3 regions of the Sporosarcina sp. P1 genome follow, and region 3 is predicted to be linked to each of the others. Evidence: riboswitches for the same ligand, from Rfam matches in the RefSeq annotation. Region 3 holds a riboswitch; each other region holds the start of a gene.
The links. A riboswitch is a leader RNA that binds a small molecule or an ion and turns the genes downstream of it on or off. The one in region 3 is predicted to bind S-adenosylmethionine.

Region 1 (5,802 bases), on a different contig from region 3:
GGCCAGCTTTATGAATTTGATCGCGTGCATTGCGTAATAGTTGATTATATAATTCCCGATCTTCAGGGAATAATAACTCAAAGTCGAAGTGAATATCACCATATCCGATTTTTTTTGCTACATCAATCGCACTTTGAATCATTTTGTTTTGCGCTGCTTGATCAGTAAAAATAACATGCGCTAAATCTGCACTGAATGTATAGTCTTCTAAATTCGTCAGAACTAGCATATTTACAACACCTGCGTTTTTTGCGATAGTCGGAATATCTGCTAGAGCAGGTGCTTTGAGTGAGCCGTCACGTTGTACTTCATAACTGAACATGGCGAGATACGTAAGGTCATCGACACGTTCACGAACTTCCGCTAGCATATCTTGACTGACTGGATTACGCGGTTCAACATATAATAATGAATCAATCCTCGTTTTCACTTCTTGTGGTATATACAGACGCTGACCAATCATTAATGGTCTGGTGGGACTGATTGCATTAATTTCTGCCAAGCGCGCAACTGTAAGACCATATCTTTGTGCGATTGTATAGAGACTATCTCCAGGTCGCACCCAATAATAAGAACCTATTATTGGTATGACAAGTGCTTGTCCTACAGCTAATCGGATATCACTTTCTAGTTCATTAACTTCTGCTATTTGTTCGTATGGCACACCGTATATTTTACCGATTTCATATAAACTCTCACCTTGCGAAACTACATGAATCTGCATGTATCTTCACTACCCTTCCTGAGTTCTATCCTTATGATATGATGGCGCGTTAAGAACTATGCTTGAGTCGCCAATACAATTTCATATGAATAAGCTTTCGATTACTTCACATACTATTTTCGATGTACATGACTATTGAAGGAGGAAAAATATTTGACAAATCAATTCGAAACATCTCAAAACATGCAAGGCGGACAAGTTCCCCCATCGATGAATCACGGTGGACATGAGTTATTTGATGTCAAAGAAGTACTTAGCGCGACAGTCGGAGCATTGAACCAAGCGATGATTTTACGCCCACACGTCCAAGATCCAGAACTTTTAGATATTCTTGATCGACAGTACCGATTCGCGTTGGATGAGTACAATATTCTCGTCGAAAGTTTCAAAACAGGCAAAGATCCTTCACACCCTACGCAGCGCTATCAAATGAAAGCAAGTAGCGACTTCATTTACGGTATGAAAGAAAAAGCACCCTCTAAGCCCATTCAATCCACAGGTGAAATCAGTGATGAAATCATCTCCGGCTTTTTACTTGGCGCTAAGAAAGAAGGCGCTACAGGCAAAACAGCTGCTTCATTAGAAGTATGTAATCCAGTCGTTCGCCGTGTACTGGCAGATTCCGTGCCTAACTGTATAGAAATGGCGTACGAGTTGTCAATTTACCAAAACAAACATCACTATTATCAAGTACCTCAATTAAATGATCAGGATATGAATATGTTGCTTAATTCATTTGCACCTTCACAAGGTCAACCCGGTATGCCGAACAACCTTCAATAAGTTAATGTTTCAAGCAGATGGAGTTCTTCTTCATCTGCTTTTTTGCTTTTACACTCCCTATATTTGTATACTATGTAGAAGAATACAAATGAAGGAGTGTCTATATGAAAGTTGCGATCTTTGATTTTGATGGTACGTTGTACACTAAAGAAACCTTTAAATTACTCATGGAGCAATTAAAGAATCATCCTACGCACAAGAAGTATTACCGAAACTTTTTTCGATCGATATTACCGCTTTATGTTCGCTATAAACTAAAAATACTACCTGAGTCTATTATGAAAGAACGCTCTATGTTCCTTTATCTACAAGCATTGGATTCATTGACGATGGCAGAACTACATGAGTATTTTAAAGGTATGCATAACGTGATGTTGCCTGACTTCAATGAACAAGTCATTAACCGACTAGTAGAACATCAAAAAGAGGGATACCATATCTTACTAGTTTCTGGAGCTTATACTCCTTTTTTAAAAGCAGTCACAAGTCACTTGACATTTGATCGAATTATCGGCACAGACATCCCTTCAAATGGAGAACAATTAGCGATGGATCAGCCTTTCCTACATATTCAAGGTACACGTAAAAACGAACAAATTTATCAAGCACTACTTGGAGAAATTGTCGATTGGGATAATAGCTTTGCTTATGGTGACAGCATTTCCGACCTTCCAGTCTTAGAGCAAGTTGGGTACCCTGTAGCAGTTCGTCCAGATAAAAAACTTACTGCAGTGGCCAAACAAAGAAATTGGGAAATATTATAAAAAACGCGAAGAGCTCTGATTATGTCAGGGCTCTTCACGTCAAGTCGATTTTAATGTATTGATATACAAACTGCCATCTGACTGAATTTCTGCGTAGAGAACATGCTCTGGTTTGGAAATCCCTTGTTTTTTTAGTTGCTCAGTTAACCAAGTATCAGTCAATTGAAGTTCTCTCATATTTTTCTCTTCTACTTTCCCGTTAGTAATAATTTCGGTCGGAATATATTTTGGCTGTGGTGCTGGGGCTTTGATATCTTTCTTTGTCGCATATTTCTCACTTGCATTCAACATGACACTTAAATTACCATTCGTTTCGAATATCGCGTAATTGACGTCTTTCATAGAAAATACCGACTGCTCTCGTAGCATCATATTTATATCATTGAAACTCAAACGTAATTTACGCATGGAACCTTCTAGGATTTTTCCGTTCTGAATGACAATCATCGGTTTATCATCGAGTAATACACGAAGTTTAATGGATTTGAATGATAAAAAGTTAGCAAGAATTGTTAATACTGCCCATAAAACCATTCCATATAAACCATTCAAGAATGGCGTTTCAGACTCTCCCGCCAAATTGGCCGCAATCGAACCGATTGTTATACCTGTCACATAATGAAAGAAAGTCAATTGTGACACTTGTTTCTTCCCCATAAAACGCGCCAAAATCAACAGCACAACAAATGAGATCACCGTTCGTAAAGTCATTTCCCAAAAAGCCAATTGCCAAAATTCATCTATGTTCACTGCATACACCTCCGGTAATCGGAGTATGTGCAAACTATAGAAATTTATACACTAATTCTTTTAATTCCAGTTATAAGGAGTTTTCTGGTAGACATAGTAATTGAGCCAATTCGAGAACAATAAATGCGTATGGGATCGCCAAGTATTCATAGGTTCTTTGGACGGATCGTCGTTCGGATAATAATTTACAGGAACATCAATGTCAGCACCTTTTTCTATATCGCGAGCGTATTCATCCCCTAATGTGTGTGCATCGTACTCTAAGTGTCCAGTTACCATAATATGTTTTGCATCATTTGAGATCACAATGAATGCGCCGGCATCTTCAGAAGCAGAAAGCAGGGTCAAATCAGGATGATTCTTTATTTCTTCTAATGAAACTCCCGTATGGCGTGAGTGTGGGGCAACATATACATCATTAAACCCTCTTGCCAAGTTCACTGTTGGATCGGTAATATCATGTGAAAATACTCCAAAACACTTTTTCGGCAACTCGAATTTGTCAATTCCGTAGTGATGATATAGAGCCGCTTGTGCCCCCCAACAAATATGAAGAACAGATGTGACGTTCGTTTTTGTCCATTCCATAATTTCTTCTAGCTCCTTCCAATAGACTACATCTTCAAATTGTAGAAGTTCGATTGGAGCACCTGTGATAATCATACCGTCAAAACGACGATTTTTGACATGTTCAAAAGTAGTATAGAACGTTTCTAAATGATTCTGACTGACGTTTTTCGAAACATAGGTAGCTGTATTGAGAAATGTGACATTCACTTGTAAAGGTGTATTACCAAGCAATCGCAGCAATTGAAGCTCTGTCTTTTCTTTTTCAGGCATCAAGTTCAAAATTAAAATATTGATCGGGCGGATATCCTGTGTTGTCGCACGTTCTTCATCCATAATAAAGATTTTTTCTTCTTTCAGTAATTCACCTGCTGGTAGATGTTTTGGTATATTAATCGGCATTCTATTTCCCCCTTGACGTTCAGTTATTCTATTTCTATACAAAAAAGCCCTCATTTCTCTTAGATAAGAAAATGAGGGTTGACCATTCACCGTTCTTATCTCTCAAGACAACAATCTTGTTGGAGGTAGCACCTTCCTGTATATACAGAGGTTGCTGAAGCTTCATCAGGCCAAATCCCTCAGCTTCTCTTGATAAGAAATATTTAATTACTGCCTATTATAGCATTAATAAATTAATTGTATAGCGGAATTGTCAAATTGTTCTGCGCATTTAAGTTTTGTAAATTGTAGATAGTATATTTTTGTGTATAATAGAAACTACCAACTACATTTCTTCGAGGAGGAGCTCATGAAGTCTTTAGGTATTGTTCGTAAAGTTGATCATCTCGGCAGAATTGTCATTCCAAAAGAACTTCGAAATTCTTTGTCGATCGATAAGGGCGATCCGATCGAAATTTTCGTAGAAGATGATAGAATCATTTTGAGAAAATTCCAGGCCAACAGAGCGTGTTTTATCACGGGTGATGTGATGGATGAAAACAAACTATTGTCAAACGGTCTATACATCAGTCCACAAGGCGCTAAAATTCTTATAGAGCAACTGAAAGAGTTCACGTAATACAAGAAATAAGATCTTTTTGTGGCATCTTTTCTAATATAAAAAGGACCGAAAACAACTTTTATAGTTGCCTTCAGTCCTTTTGTTTAATTGCCTCAATATCTCTTCATGTAGTCCGATTACATTACGTTAAGCTATTAATAAACTCTTCGATTTCTTCTTTCGTTTTACGATTTTTACTGACGAAACGACCTGTTTCTGTTCCTTCACTGAATGCCACGAAGCTAGGAATACCGAATATATCCAACTGACTGCAAAGATCTATAAAATCATCACGATCAATCGAGACAAATTCATACTCCGCAAATTCTGTTTCTAATGTCGGCAAGAATGGTTCAATCACTCTGCAATCTGGACACCAGTCTGCAGTGAATAAGAAAATCACTCTTTCTTCTTGTTTAAGTTGCTCGAATTGCTCTAGTGATTCTAGTTTTTTCAATTCCCAACACTCCTCTAAATGAATAGTATAAGCCCATTATAGCACTCTTACCTGCACTTCTTCCCTTCAAACGACTTACGCTATTTCCTTCCACTTAGTTAAATTAAAGATGTTTTTTTACAAATAACCCCTCAGACACGAACGTTCACAAATAATTCAATAACTACGTTCGCATTTAACAGTTTTTCATTTTTTCCGGAAAAGCAATTGACAATAGTTTTTGACGTGTTATGATTAGTTCTAAATTAATAGTTGTTAAACAATTTTGACGAAGAGATACCTTCCTAAAAAGAATTTTCTAGAGAGCTGATGCAGTGGTGTAAGTCAGCAAATTCCGAGGTTGGAGGCACTTCCGAATTGATTGGCTGAACATTTTAGTAGGCTAATCCGTCACATGCACGTTACGCATGCTGAATGAAGGCTGCATCTGCAGCAAAACAAGGGTGGTACCGCGTTAGTTTATCGAGCTTTTCGCCCCTTACTTATACGTAAGGGATGGAAGGCTTTTTTATTTTACCTATAAGGGGGGTAGCGTACAACTTACATATACGATCAATCACACATAGTTTTCCAACAAAAATTCTACTACAAACAATCAAAGGAGAGAATGAATATCATGGCTTTTAAAATACTTATTAGTGACCCACTTAGCGAGGACGGAATTTTCCCACTACGACAAGCAGAAGGTTTTGAAATTGTAATGGAGACTGACCTAACACCAGATCAGCTGAAAGAACGTATCAAAGATTTCGAT
Region 2 (5,802 bases), on a different contig from region 3:
CTCATTTCTTTCGTTTCTATAGTATAACATGGCTATGGTTTTTATTGTGTGAAGTGAAATCATTCGTTAGGGTGGAAATCACCCATACGTTTCATGTATACTGTCACAAGCACAAGCTGATGATTCTGGGCAAGTACATGAATGACACTACAGAACCAACTTACATATTGGACGAGAAGGAAATTTCTCTCGTCTTTTTTATTTGTATTTGCGATTAATCCGGCAATAAACCGACATTTTTCAGCGTTTACATGAGCGGCAAAACGGGTATTATCAAATGTATGTGTGCAATTTTATTCTACGGTTTCGATTATGTACTTAGCTCATTTCTCAGACTACGTTCAAAAAAGGAGGAACTATGAAAAAAACTTCTATAACATTTTACATTACATTAGTGGCCGTCATATTGGCAGTGGGATACGGCGTCATTGCCCCTACACACTTCGAAGAAATCACGTCCGCTATTAAGGACTTTATTTCGGATTCATTCGGCTGGTATTACTTACTGACCGTCTCCATGTTATTCTTCATTTCGGTATTCTTGATATTCAGTCCGATCGGGAAAATCCGATTAGGAAAGGATAATGACAGACCGCAGTTTTCCATGTTTTCATGGTTAGCGATGTTATTTTCCGCTGGTATGGGAATCGGACTCGTGTTCTACGGGGCGGCCGAACCTCTTTCGCATTACGCAGTAAGTCCTGCTACAGAAGCTCCTGAAACAAAAGCTGCTTATAAAGAAGCAATGCAGTCGACATTTTTCCATTGGGGTTTCCATGCTTGGTCTGTATACGGTATGACCGCTTTAGTATTGGCATATTTCCAATTCCGCAAAGGACAACCTGGATTAATCTCCGTTACACTTCGTCCAATTTTTGGTGATCGAGTAGATGGAAAGCTCGGCACAGTCATTGACGTCTTCGCTATTTTTGCCACCGTTTTCGGTGTGGCGACATCACTTGGCTTTGGAGCTGTCCAAATAAACGCCGGGCTCAATTACTTATTCGGTGTATCAATAGGCTTCTGGTCCCAATTCTTTATCATTGCAGTGGTAACAGTATTATTCCTTATATCTGCGTGGAGTGGACTTGGAAAAGGAATTAAAATTTTATCCAATGCCAATATGATTTTAGCTTTGGCATTGTTAATTTTCATGATCGTGCTTGGACCAACTTTATTGATTTTCAACATGTTCACGGATTCCATTGGTGGCTACCTGGAAAATCTCATACGTATGAGTTTCCGTACTGCACCGCTCACCCCTGAAAATCGTACTTGGCTAAATGGGTGGACTCTATTCTACTGGTCTTGGTGGATAGCTTGGGCACCATTTGTCGGGATGTTCATTGCCCGCGTATCAAAAGGTAGAACGATTCGCGAGTTCATGATTGGCGTACTAGTTGTTCCTACTGTGTTGAGTATGATCTGGTTCACAGCATTTGGTACGACAGCAATTGAAACGCAAAAAGCTGGAATTGTCGACTTGGCTGCAAGTGCAACTGAACTGACAATCTTTGAGATGTTCAGCGAATTGCCTTTGTCATTCGTCATATCAGTCATTGCCATTTTGTTGATTACATCGTTCTTTATCACTTCAGCGGATTCGGCTACATTTGTGCTCGGCATGCAGTCGTCATATGGTTCATTGACTCCACCAAATAATTTGAAAGTTGTATGGGGCGTAATTCAATCTGCCATCGCCATCATTCTATTATATGTCGGAGGATTGGATGCACTGCAAAACGTCATCATTATTGCCGCTTTGCCATTCTCCATCATCCTCATTATGATGGTTGTCTCGCTGTTCAAATCACTAAAAGATGAAAAGAAACGAATAAAGCGTTAGTAGAGAAAAGAACACCATCGCACTAGCGACGGTGTTCTTTTTCATATATTAGTTTGCCACTTTTTCGATTGCTTGCTTCAAATCGGCAATAATATCCTCTGCTGACTCCAACCCTACAGATAAGCGAATTAGCTCTTCACTAACGCCTGAGTCTTTCAAGTCTTCCACAGACAACTGCTGATGAGTTGTGGATGCCGGATGAATGATTAATGACTTCGCATCTCCCACATTCGCTACATGAGACCAAATTTCTACATTGTCGATTACTTGTCTTCCTGCATCGCGTCCACCTTTAATACCGAATACGATAATTGAACCGTAGCCATTTTTTAAATATTTATTTGCCAATTCTACTGTTGGATGATCTTCTAGACCTGTATACGTCACCCATTCTACTGCCGGATGTTCTTGCAGGAATGCAGCAACTTTTTGTGCGTTTTCATTGTGGCGAGGTACGCGCAAATGAAGTGTTTCCAAACCTTGCAACAAGTTGAATGCACTATCTGGTGACAGACATGGGCCGAAGTCTCTCAGCAATTGTACACGTAATTTCGTTGCGAAAGCTGCAGCAGCTGTATCGATTCCGTACCGTAAGCCATGATAGGATTCATCCGGCTCTGTAAAACCAGGGAACCTACCTTGCGTCCAGTCAAATCTCCCTGCATCAACTGCCACACCACCGATTGTCGTACCGTGTCCGCCAATCCACTTTGTCGCGGAATGAATAACTACATCGGCACCATACTCGATCGGATTTGATCCATAAGGAGACGGGAATGTATTGTCTACTAACAATGGAAGTCCATTTTCATGTGCGATGTTCGCAACGGCTTCTACGTCAAGAACTTGCAAACTTGGATTACCGATTGTTTCTGCAAACAACGCTTTCGTTTTATCTGTAATAGCTGCTTCAAAGTTCTTTGGATCTGACGCGTCAACAAACTTCACTTTGATGCCATAGCGGGGTAATGTCACAGCGAATAAGTTGTATGTACCGCCGTAGAGATTGCTGGCTGCAACGATTTCATCACCCGCTTCAGCAATGTTCATAATAGAGAATGCAATTGCCGCCATTCCGGAAGACAGGGCAACTGCCGCTGATCCGCCTTCTAGCTGGGCTACACGCTCTTCAAATACGGCTACCGTCGGATTCGTAATTCTTGTATAGATATTGCCCGCTTCTTTCAAAGCGAATAAGTTTTGTGCATGCTCCGTGTCTCTGAACACATAAGAAGTCGTACGATGAATCGGCAACGCACGTGAGCCTGTTTCCGAATCTGGCTTTTGTCCTCCATGTAATAATATCGTTTCTGGCTGTAATTTCGTCATAACCATTCCCCTTTTTTCGTGTATTGATGGAACACCGAAATTCCTAGGACTAGACAAGAAAAACGCAAGACGACGATTAGCAATATATAGAAAAAAGCCTTCTTCCATAATAAGAAGAGGGCTCTGCTTTCGCTTATTCCTCCCTTATCTTCCAAACTACTGAAAGTTTGTAGGAAGTAGCACCTTTGCTTTTGCCGGTTGCCGGGCATCACAGGGCCTAATCCCTCCGCCGCTCTTGATAAGAGTATGTCTATTCGTTTTCCATCGTTGAAAAATAGTATACGGCTATTCCTAGTCTATTGCAAGGTAATTTAATAGAATGTTTCGAAATTAGTATCACTTTTAATACCTTGCAATGAAAGTAAGAAAGGTGAAGGCACCGTTGATCTGCGTTCCAGGCGGATCAACTAGTTTACTATGCCGATGGTAGTAACGTATATTGATTCCACATTTACTTAACGGGAGTCACCTGCTAGATCAGAAGTGAGTTTAATGTTGTTTCCACTTATGACTTCACCAAAAAATCGCCAGCACATGTTCGTTGAACGATGTGCTGGCGATTGTGCTTGATTAGAATATGTCCCACCATATTTTCACGGCCGAGGCGATGATCAATACGGCTAGAATGCTTTGTAATACTTTGGTGTTTACTTTCCGGCTCACTTTTACACCGATCGGAGCCGCGATGATGCTTGCGATGATCATTACGAGAGCTGGGCCATAAGGTACTTGCCCTGTTAAGAGCTTGCCTGACGCCGAGCCCACCGATGATAACAGCGTAATCGCTAGTGATGTAGCGATTGTGACGCGTGTGGGAATTTTTAGTACTACGAGCATAATCGGGACCATGATGAATGCGCCGCCAGCTCCGACGATTCCAGCTGCCAATCCAATGATAAAAGCCGCACTCGAAGCTATGAAACGATTGAATGTAATTTCATCAATCGGCTGATTGTCGAGGCCTTTTTTCGGAATAAACATCATAATAGCTGCCATGACAGCTAGAACACCGTAGATCACGTTGACGGTAGCTTCTGAAAGCATACTGGAACCAGCACCGCCAAGGACACTGCCAACTAATACACTGATTCCCATATAGAGAACGAGTGGTTTCAAGATCAAATTACTCTTTCGATACGCTAAAACTCCTGAAAGTGATGCAAAGAAAACTTCCACTGCCGTAATACCGGATACTTCATGTGGTGTAAATGCAGTAAAGCCAAGTAATGCAGGAATAAATAGCAACATTGGATACTTGACAATTGCGCCACCAATTCCCATCATACCGGAAAGGAATGAGCCCACAAATCCAATAAGGAAGATCGTGATAATAAATGGAATAGTCATGATGTCCTCCCTTCTTCCAGACGAAAGAGGGAGACAGTTATTCCCTCTATCCTCAGTTTATCCTTTTTGGATCCAGAATTTAAAGACATCAGACTCTTGTTGCTGATCTTTTATTTCATGATTACCAGAAGTAGCCCACGCTGTCAGGTCGGACACCGATCCTTTATCTGTCGTATGAATCTCAAGAACGTCTCCTGTTTGCATATCCTTCATTGCTTTCTTTGCACGTACGATCGGCATTGGACATGCCAGGCCTTTTGCATCTAAAAATGTGGTTGTACTCATATATATCTTCTCCTTTAAATTTGTTTTTTGTTTTCCATATGAATGAAAATAACTATTTACCGTACCGCACAGCGATTCGGACCAATCTCCATCTCGCGTTGCGTTTCCTCGTCAGGCTCGATTTTCCCCATGTTCATCTGGCGAATTTCCTGATATGCGTTAGGCTGTGGAGGCAAGTTCCCCGTGACTAATTCCCTGAACTCACTTTCATCCTCAATATTCAAACCGTGATTTTGCTCATACAATACACCGAGCTTTTCCGACACGCTACCGTCTTCATTCAACTCATCTATAAGCATGAAGTGAGCCGGTAGGACTGTTAAATCCTTCGATAATTCTTTATAGCGTCGATACAAAGAATCACGCAAGTCGCCTACCCAATCTTCTGCTAAACCTGCTAAGTCAGGGCGTCCAATCGAATCAATGAACAGAATATCACCTGTCATCAAATAGCTGTCGTCTACGATAAAAGAAGTCGAACCAATCGTGTGTCCTGGCGAATAAAGCGCTTGAATATCGATTTTCGTATCACCTACCTGAATAGACATATCATCCTCTAATGCAGCATATTCAAATTCTACCTCTTCGGCATCTTTCGGTGGCAGCCAATACGTCGCACCTGTGGTTTTTGCGATTTGACGACCACCTGAAATATGGTCCGCATGCAAGTGAGTATCGAATACGTTTGTAATCTTCACACCGCGTTGCTTGGCAAAGTCAGTGAACACATTTGTCATACGTGTTGCATCAATAATTGCCGCCTCTCCGCCAGACATGACCATGTAAGAGAGACATCCTTTTCCTAGACGAACGAATTGATATAGTTCGCCACCCGATTTCAAATCCGCAACCTTCACAGGCTCAAGATGCTCGCTCCATGCTTTCATTCCACCTGAAAGATAACCTACTGAGAAGCCTGCATCCTCAAGGATTTCTGCCACCATGATGGACGAACCTTCTTTCGCGCAAACTACTAGAATCTCCTCATCTTTTGG
Region 3 (5,802 bases):
TTCGCGACCTGGACTGGATAATAAACAGAAGGTCCTTACAACGATTACGGCTCTTGTAGCACAAGGCAAGCCACAGATTCAAATGCATATCAAAACAGGCCTTGATGTAGGCTTGACGCCGGACGAGATTATCGGCTGTATTATGCACTTGATTCCGTATACAGGATTCCCGAGCGTGCTGAATGCTTTATCTGTCGCTCAAACCGTATTTGCTGAACGTGGAGTATCGATTACAAAAATGGACGAGAAGTGAGCATATGTGTTTCGAATGGGTACATCGTAAGTGGCTTCAACCGGTGATTTTCAAAACGGTTGAAGCCACTTTTCTACTCAGCGAAACGGACTTAGTCATTACACTGATCAAATAAAGCTAAAACAGCGTAAATAACAAATGAAGTATATGTAAGTGATACTTAGTCAAATCTGTCTTTCTTTTTACAACTTCATTATACTAAACACGTGATGATCAATAACAAACAGTACAGTATACGATTAGAGGAGAGATGTTACATGTTTTCAAATGAAGAAAGAGATGCGGTCTACAAAGTGATTTATAATAGAAGAGATGTGCGAAGTTTTTTGCCGACTCCCATTCCGGAAGAAGCGATACATAACGTATTGAAAGCCGCTCACCAAGCACCGTCAGTCGGCTTTATGCAACCATGGAATTTCATCATCGTTTCATCTGATGAAACGAAAGAGAAATTGGCTTGGGCAGCGGATAAAGAAAAACGTGCGCTAGCTATTCATTATGAAGACAATGGAGAAAAAGAAACAAAGTTCCTTGGCTTAAAAATACAAGGATTGAAAGAAGCACCCATTACTATTTGCGTAACATGTGATCCTACGCGGGGCGGTTCACACGTGTTAGGACGTAACTCCATCCCTGAAACGGACATGTTGTCGACTGCCTGTGCAATTCAAAATATGTGGCTAGCGGCATGTGCGGAAGGTCTGGCGATGGGGTGGGTGAGTTTTTATAAAAAGAATGATGTACGCGATATTTTGAACATACCCCCACATGTTGAACCGGTTGCTCTTCTGTCTATTGGTTACACGGAGCATTATCCTACTGCGCCTATTCTAGAAACAGCTAATTGGGAGAAACGACGAAGTTTAGATGATTTGATTTTTACGGAGCAGTGGAATAAGAAAAAGTAAATTAGTAGAGAAACGCACAGGAAATAATTATATAGTGTGAAGTGATTACAGTAGATGGAGAAAACCATGTCAACTGTAAGTAGTCTATATTTTTTTTGGTGGTAGCTCAAAGAAGTGGAATTCATCTGTGCATTTTTTGTATAATGGTAAGACTGACATCTGTAGGGAATAGGTACATGTAAAAAAACATTTCTGTACACGCAGGTGAAAGTTATGAAGAGAGGATTTGAACGTAACGATGAGTACTAATTTTTGGCGTGATCTACCACGGCCATTTTTCATACTAGCACCGATGGAGGATGTGACGGATGTGGTTTTTCGTCACGTAGTAAGCGAAGCCGCTCGTCCGGATGTATTCTTTACCGAATTTACAAATACGGAAAGCTTTTGTCACCCAGAAGGAATCTTCAGCGTGCGTGGACGTTTGGCGTTTACGGAAGACGAACAGCCGATTGTTGCACATATTTGGGGGGACAAGCCTGAACATTTCCGTGATATGAGTATTGGAATGGCGGAACTTGGTTTTAAGGGATTGGATATTAATATGGGATGCCCTGTGCCAAATGTAGCAACAAAAGGTAAGGGGAGCGGTCTAATCAACCATCCTGAAACAGCCGCGGCAATTATCCAAGCAGCAAAAGCTGGTGGGTTACCTGTCAGTGTAAAGACTCGTCTTGGCTACACAGATATAGAAGAGTGGCACACTTGGCTCAGACATGTACTGGAGCAAGATATTGCGAACCTATCAATTCATCTCCGTACTCGTAAGGAAATGAGTAATGGGAGTGCGCATTGGGAATTGATTCCCGAGATCAAGAAACTTCGTGATGAAATAGCGCCTGACACGCTGCTGACAATCAATGGAGATATTCTCGATCGTCAAATGGGTCTGGAGCTTGTGGAGAAGTACGGTGTCGATGGGGTTATGATTGGACGCGGAATTTTTAATAATCCATTTGCATTTGAAAAAGAGAAGAGAGAGCATGATCATAAAGAGTTGCTGGATCTTTTGCGTCTTCATTTGGATCTTTTTGACAAATATTCGACAGAGCTAGAACCACGATTGTTTAAACCGTTACGTCGATTTTTCAAGATTTACGTTAAAGGGTTCCGTGGAGCAGCTGAACTAAGAAATGATTTAATGAGTACGAATACGACAGATGAAGTGCGTGCATTACTGGATAATGTAGAACTTGATTAATAGTATAGAGAATCTATAACTTAAATAATTTATTCATACATGTGAAAGCCTTCTTGCCATTCCAGAAATACTGGTATGAGCAAGGAGGCTTTTTGCATAATAGAGTCCAGGTGGAATTATATCTTCTTACTTAAATAAACCGAGTTTTTCAATACGGCGAACTGCTTCTTGCAACCGTTCTTCACTTTCTAACAACCCAACACGAATATATCCTTCGCCGTAAATACCAAATCCGTTCCCCGGTGATACTGCGACGTCTGCTTTATCGAGTAATAAATCGGCAAAGGTTTCACTTGTAAACCCTTCTGGGACAGGTAACCAAGCGAAAAACGAGCCAGTAGGTGCTGTAACGTCCCAACCAATACGTTCACATTCGGTTAGCAATACGGTCAGACGACCTTCATAGAGCGCAACTAACTCTTCAACGCATTGTTGTGGACCTGTCAATGCTTCAATTGCAGCACGTTGAACTGCTGGAAAGATACTAGTAAATAAGTGGTCTTGCAATACGTTTAAAGCTTCAATTATTTCAGAGTTACCGACTGCAAAACCGACGCGCCAACCTGCCATATTATACATTTTGGAAAGAGACAGCATTTCAATGCCGACTTCCTTTGCTCCGTCAGTTTGTAAAAAACTAATCGGCTTCTGACCTTCAAAACCAATACCACCATACGCAAAATCTTGTAAAACGGCAATCTGATGTTCTTTGGCAAATGCCACGGTTTTTTCATAAAACTCGGGTGTTGCTGTGACGCCAGTTGGATTACTTGGATAATTTAAGTACATTAGTTTGGCGTCTTTTTTCTGATCATCTGTTAATGTATCGTAATCAGGAAGAAATTCATTCTCCTTACGTAGTGGCATCGTGTCATATCGAATACCTGCTAAGCTGACACCTGATAGATAATCAGGGTAACCCGGGTCTGGTAACAGTAATAAGTCTCCTTCATTCATAATCGCTAAAGGGAGTTCTACGACGCCGACTTTTGTGCCACCGAGTACCGCAACTTCTGTTTCAGGGTCAATCGTAACATCGTATTCACGCAGATAGTATTCAGCCACTGCTTGCTTTAAAGCAAGTGTCCCTCTAAACGGAGAGTAGCCGTGTGTAGCTGGATCTTCAACGGCTTCTTGCAATGCTTTAATAATATGAGGAGGTGTTGGTTGGTCAGGGTTTCCACGTCCTAGGTTAATAACATCTCTACCTTCATCCATAGCCTTTTCTATTTTATTTAATAATAACGTAAAGAAATGCGGAGGGAGATTTTGTAATCGGTTGGACAAAGCCATAGTCTATTCCTTCTTTCTTTGATAGGGTATTTGCGTTAAGTATACATAGATCATACTAGACTTATCAATAGATGGATGGTTATTTGATTCCAGACGATTAAGAAAATTGCGCGAAAAAATAATACTTATAGAAAAAGTCGGAGATTAAAATGATTTGTCGTTATTGACCTTGACAGTTTTATTAATTCAGATTAGTATATATTTTACGCATATAATTAAATAGCAATCTCTTATCAAGAGTGACTGAGGGAAAAGGCCCGATGAAGTCCAGCAACCCCTTGAACGAAACGAGGAAGGTGCCAAATCCTACAGCATGGTTTTCCATCTGAGAGATAAGCTGAGAATATTTCAGTACTTCTTTCATTTAGAAAAATGAAAGAAGTTTTTTATTTAGAAAGAAATTTTAATTCCAGCTGTTTATGATTGTTTTTACTAGAATATAGAAAGAAGTGAGAACATGATCCAAATTCAACATTTGTCTAAGGTATATCAGACAAAAGATAAAGTGGTAAAAGGTGTAGATGATGTATCACTAGACATCGCGACTGGAGAGATATTTGGTATTGTAGGTTATTCAGGTGCGGGAAAAAGTTCTCTTATACGCTGTTTGAATTTGTTGGAAAAACCAACGAGTGGCACTGTTTTAATTGATGATGTAAATTTAACGAAATTATCAGGGGTACAACTTCGCCAGGCACGGTTGAAGATCGGAATGATATTCCAGCATTTTTATTTAATTAGTCAAAAGACGATTTTTGAAAATGTCGCATTTGCTTTACAAGCAGCGAAAATGCCGTCAGATAAAATAGAGATTCGTGTAATGGAGCTTCTTGAAATGGTTGGTCTGTCTGAAAAACGCAACGTATATCCTGCACAGTTGAGCGGGGGACAGAAGCAACGCGTCGGTATTGCGAGAGCCCTAGCAAATAATCCATCCGTTTTGCTTTGTGATGAAGCAACATCCGCGCTGGATCCCAACACGACGATGTCTATTTTACGATTGTTGAAAAAGATTAATAAAGAATTGAATATCACCATTGTTTTAATTACTCACGAGATGAATGTTGTAAAAGAAATTTGTGATCGCATGGCGATTATGCAAGACGGAAAAGTGATCGAAGAAGGGCAAGTATATGATATCTTTTCTAACCCAGTTCAACCTTTGACGAAGGAGTTTATTAGCAGTGTAGTGTCTTACGACATACCCGAAACCGTCATGTCCAATTTGGTCGGTACACTAATAAAAATCACGTTTAAAGGTGAAGTAGCGATGGAGGGCGTGATTTCCGATACTATGCAGAAATATAGAGTGAAAGGAAACTTCTTGCATGGGTCGATCGAATATATTCAAGAACGAGCACTAGGGATTTTCTTGATGGAATTGCAAGGCGAGAGTGAAGAAGTAAAGCAAGCGATTGCATACATACTAGAACAAAATGCACAAGTGGAGGTGATCCGACAACATGTTTGATCTATCTCACATCATGGAACTCATGCCGGATATTACAAAAGCATTTGGTGAAACTCTTTATATGATCGGCATCTCACTTACGATTGCGCTGATTATTGGATTGCCGCTTGGCGTTTTGTTATTTACTACAGATAAAGGACTATTTTTAGAGAACCGTGCAATTAATTCGGTTGTTGGATTTTTAGTCAATATTATTCGCTCCATTCCATTCATCATATTACTTGTGGCACTTATTCCTTTGACGAAACTAATTGTTGGAAACATAATTGGACCTGCAGCAGCTAGTGTATCGCTTTCTGTAGCAGCCATCCCTTTCTTTGCACGGATCGTTGAAACATCCATGCGTGAAATTGACAAAGGGGTGATAGAGGCGGCAATCTCAACGGGTGCTTCGCCATGGATGATTATCTGGAATGTGTTATTACCTGAATCGAAGTCGAGTATTATCCAAGGACTTACACTGACATTAATCAACTTAGTTGCTTATTCAGCAATGGCTGGATTTGTTGGCGGAGGCGGAATTGGAGATTTGGCAATTCGTTTTGGTTATTACCGATATGATGACAGTATTATGCTCGTCACCGTCGCCATTTTAATAGTGCTAGTGCAGTTGATTCAATTTGGTGGGGATCGTTTTTCAAAATTGATAGATAAAAGATAATAGGGGAGAGATGAA

Region 1: linked by a shared signal. The riboswitch ahead of metA (homoserine O-acetyltransferase MetA) and the one ahead of CSV73_RS08480 (methionine ABC transporter ATP-binding protein) in region 3 are both predicted to bind S-adenosylmethionine.
Region 2: linked by a shared signal. The riboswitch ahead of CSV73_RS11915 (O-acetylhomoserine aminocarboxypropyltransferase/cysteine synthase family protein) and the one ahead of CSV73_RS08480 (methionine ABC transporter ATP-binding protein) in region 3 are both predicted to bind S-adenosylmethionine.

What each region holds. Positions count from the first base shown of each region.
Region 1 covers NZ_PDYS01000005.1:83,284-89,085, reverse strand. The annotation lists gene CSV73_RS07550 (LysM peptidoglycan-binding domain-containing protein) at 1-724, opposite strand, end outside; gene CSV73_RS07545 (spore coat protein) at 908-1,507, shown strand; gene CSV73_RS07540 (HAD family hydrolase) at 1,612-2,271, shown strand; gene CSV73_RS07535 (YetF domain-containing protein) at 2,311-3,015, opposite strand; gene metA (homoserine O-acetyltransferase MetA) at 3,082-3,990, opposite strand; SAM riboswitch class I at 4,083-4,189, opposite strand; gene CSV73_RS07525 (AbrB/MazE/SpoVT family DNA-binding domain-containing protein) at 4,340-4,609, shown strand; gene CSV73_RS07520 (thioredoxin family protein) at 4,734-5,048, opposite strand; T-box leader at 5,305-5,530, shown strand; gene serA (phosphoglycerate dehydrogenase) at 5,665-5,802, shown strand, end outside.
Region 2 covers NZ_PDYS01000012.1:25,152-30,953, reverse strand. The annotation lists gene CSV73_RS11920 (glycine betaine uptake BCCT transporter) at 359-1,846, shown strand; gene CSV73_RS11915 (O-acetylhomoserine aminocarboxypropyltransferase/cysteine synthase family protein) at 1,895-3,175, opposite strand; SAM riboswitch class I at 3,317-3,420, opposite strand; gene CSV73_RS11910 (sulfite exporter TauE/SafE family protein) at 3,746-4,522, opposite strand; gene CSV73_RS11905 (sulfurtransferase TusA family protein) at 4,580-4,807, opposite strand; gene CSV73_RS11900 (MBL fold metallo-hydrolase) at 4,864-5,802, opposite strand, start outside.
Region 3 covers NZ_PDYS01000006.1:107,898-113,699, reverse strand. The annotation lists gene CSV73_RS08500 (carboxymuconolactone decarboxylase family protein) at 1-253, shown strand, start outside; gene bluB (5,6-dimethylbenzimidazole synthase) at 511-1,161, shown strand; gene CSV73_RS08490 (tRNA dihydrouridine synthase) at 1,400-2,362, shown strand; gene CSV73_RS08485 (pyridoxal phosphate-dependent aminotransferase) at 2,489-3,655, opposite strand; SAM riboswitch class I at 3,883-3,994, shown strand; gene CSV73_RS08480 (methionine ABC transporter ATP-binding protein) at 4,113-5,126, shown strand; gene CSV73_RS08475 (methionine ABC transporter permease) at 5,119-5,787, shown strand.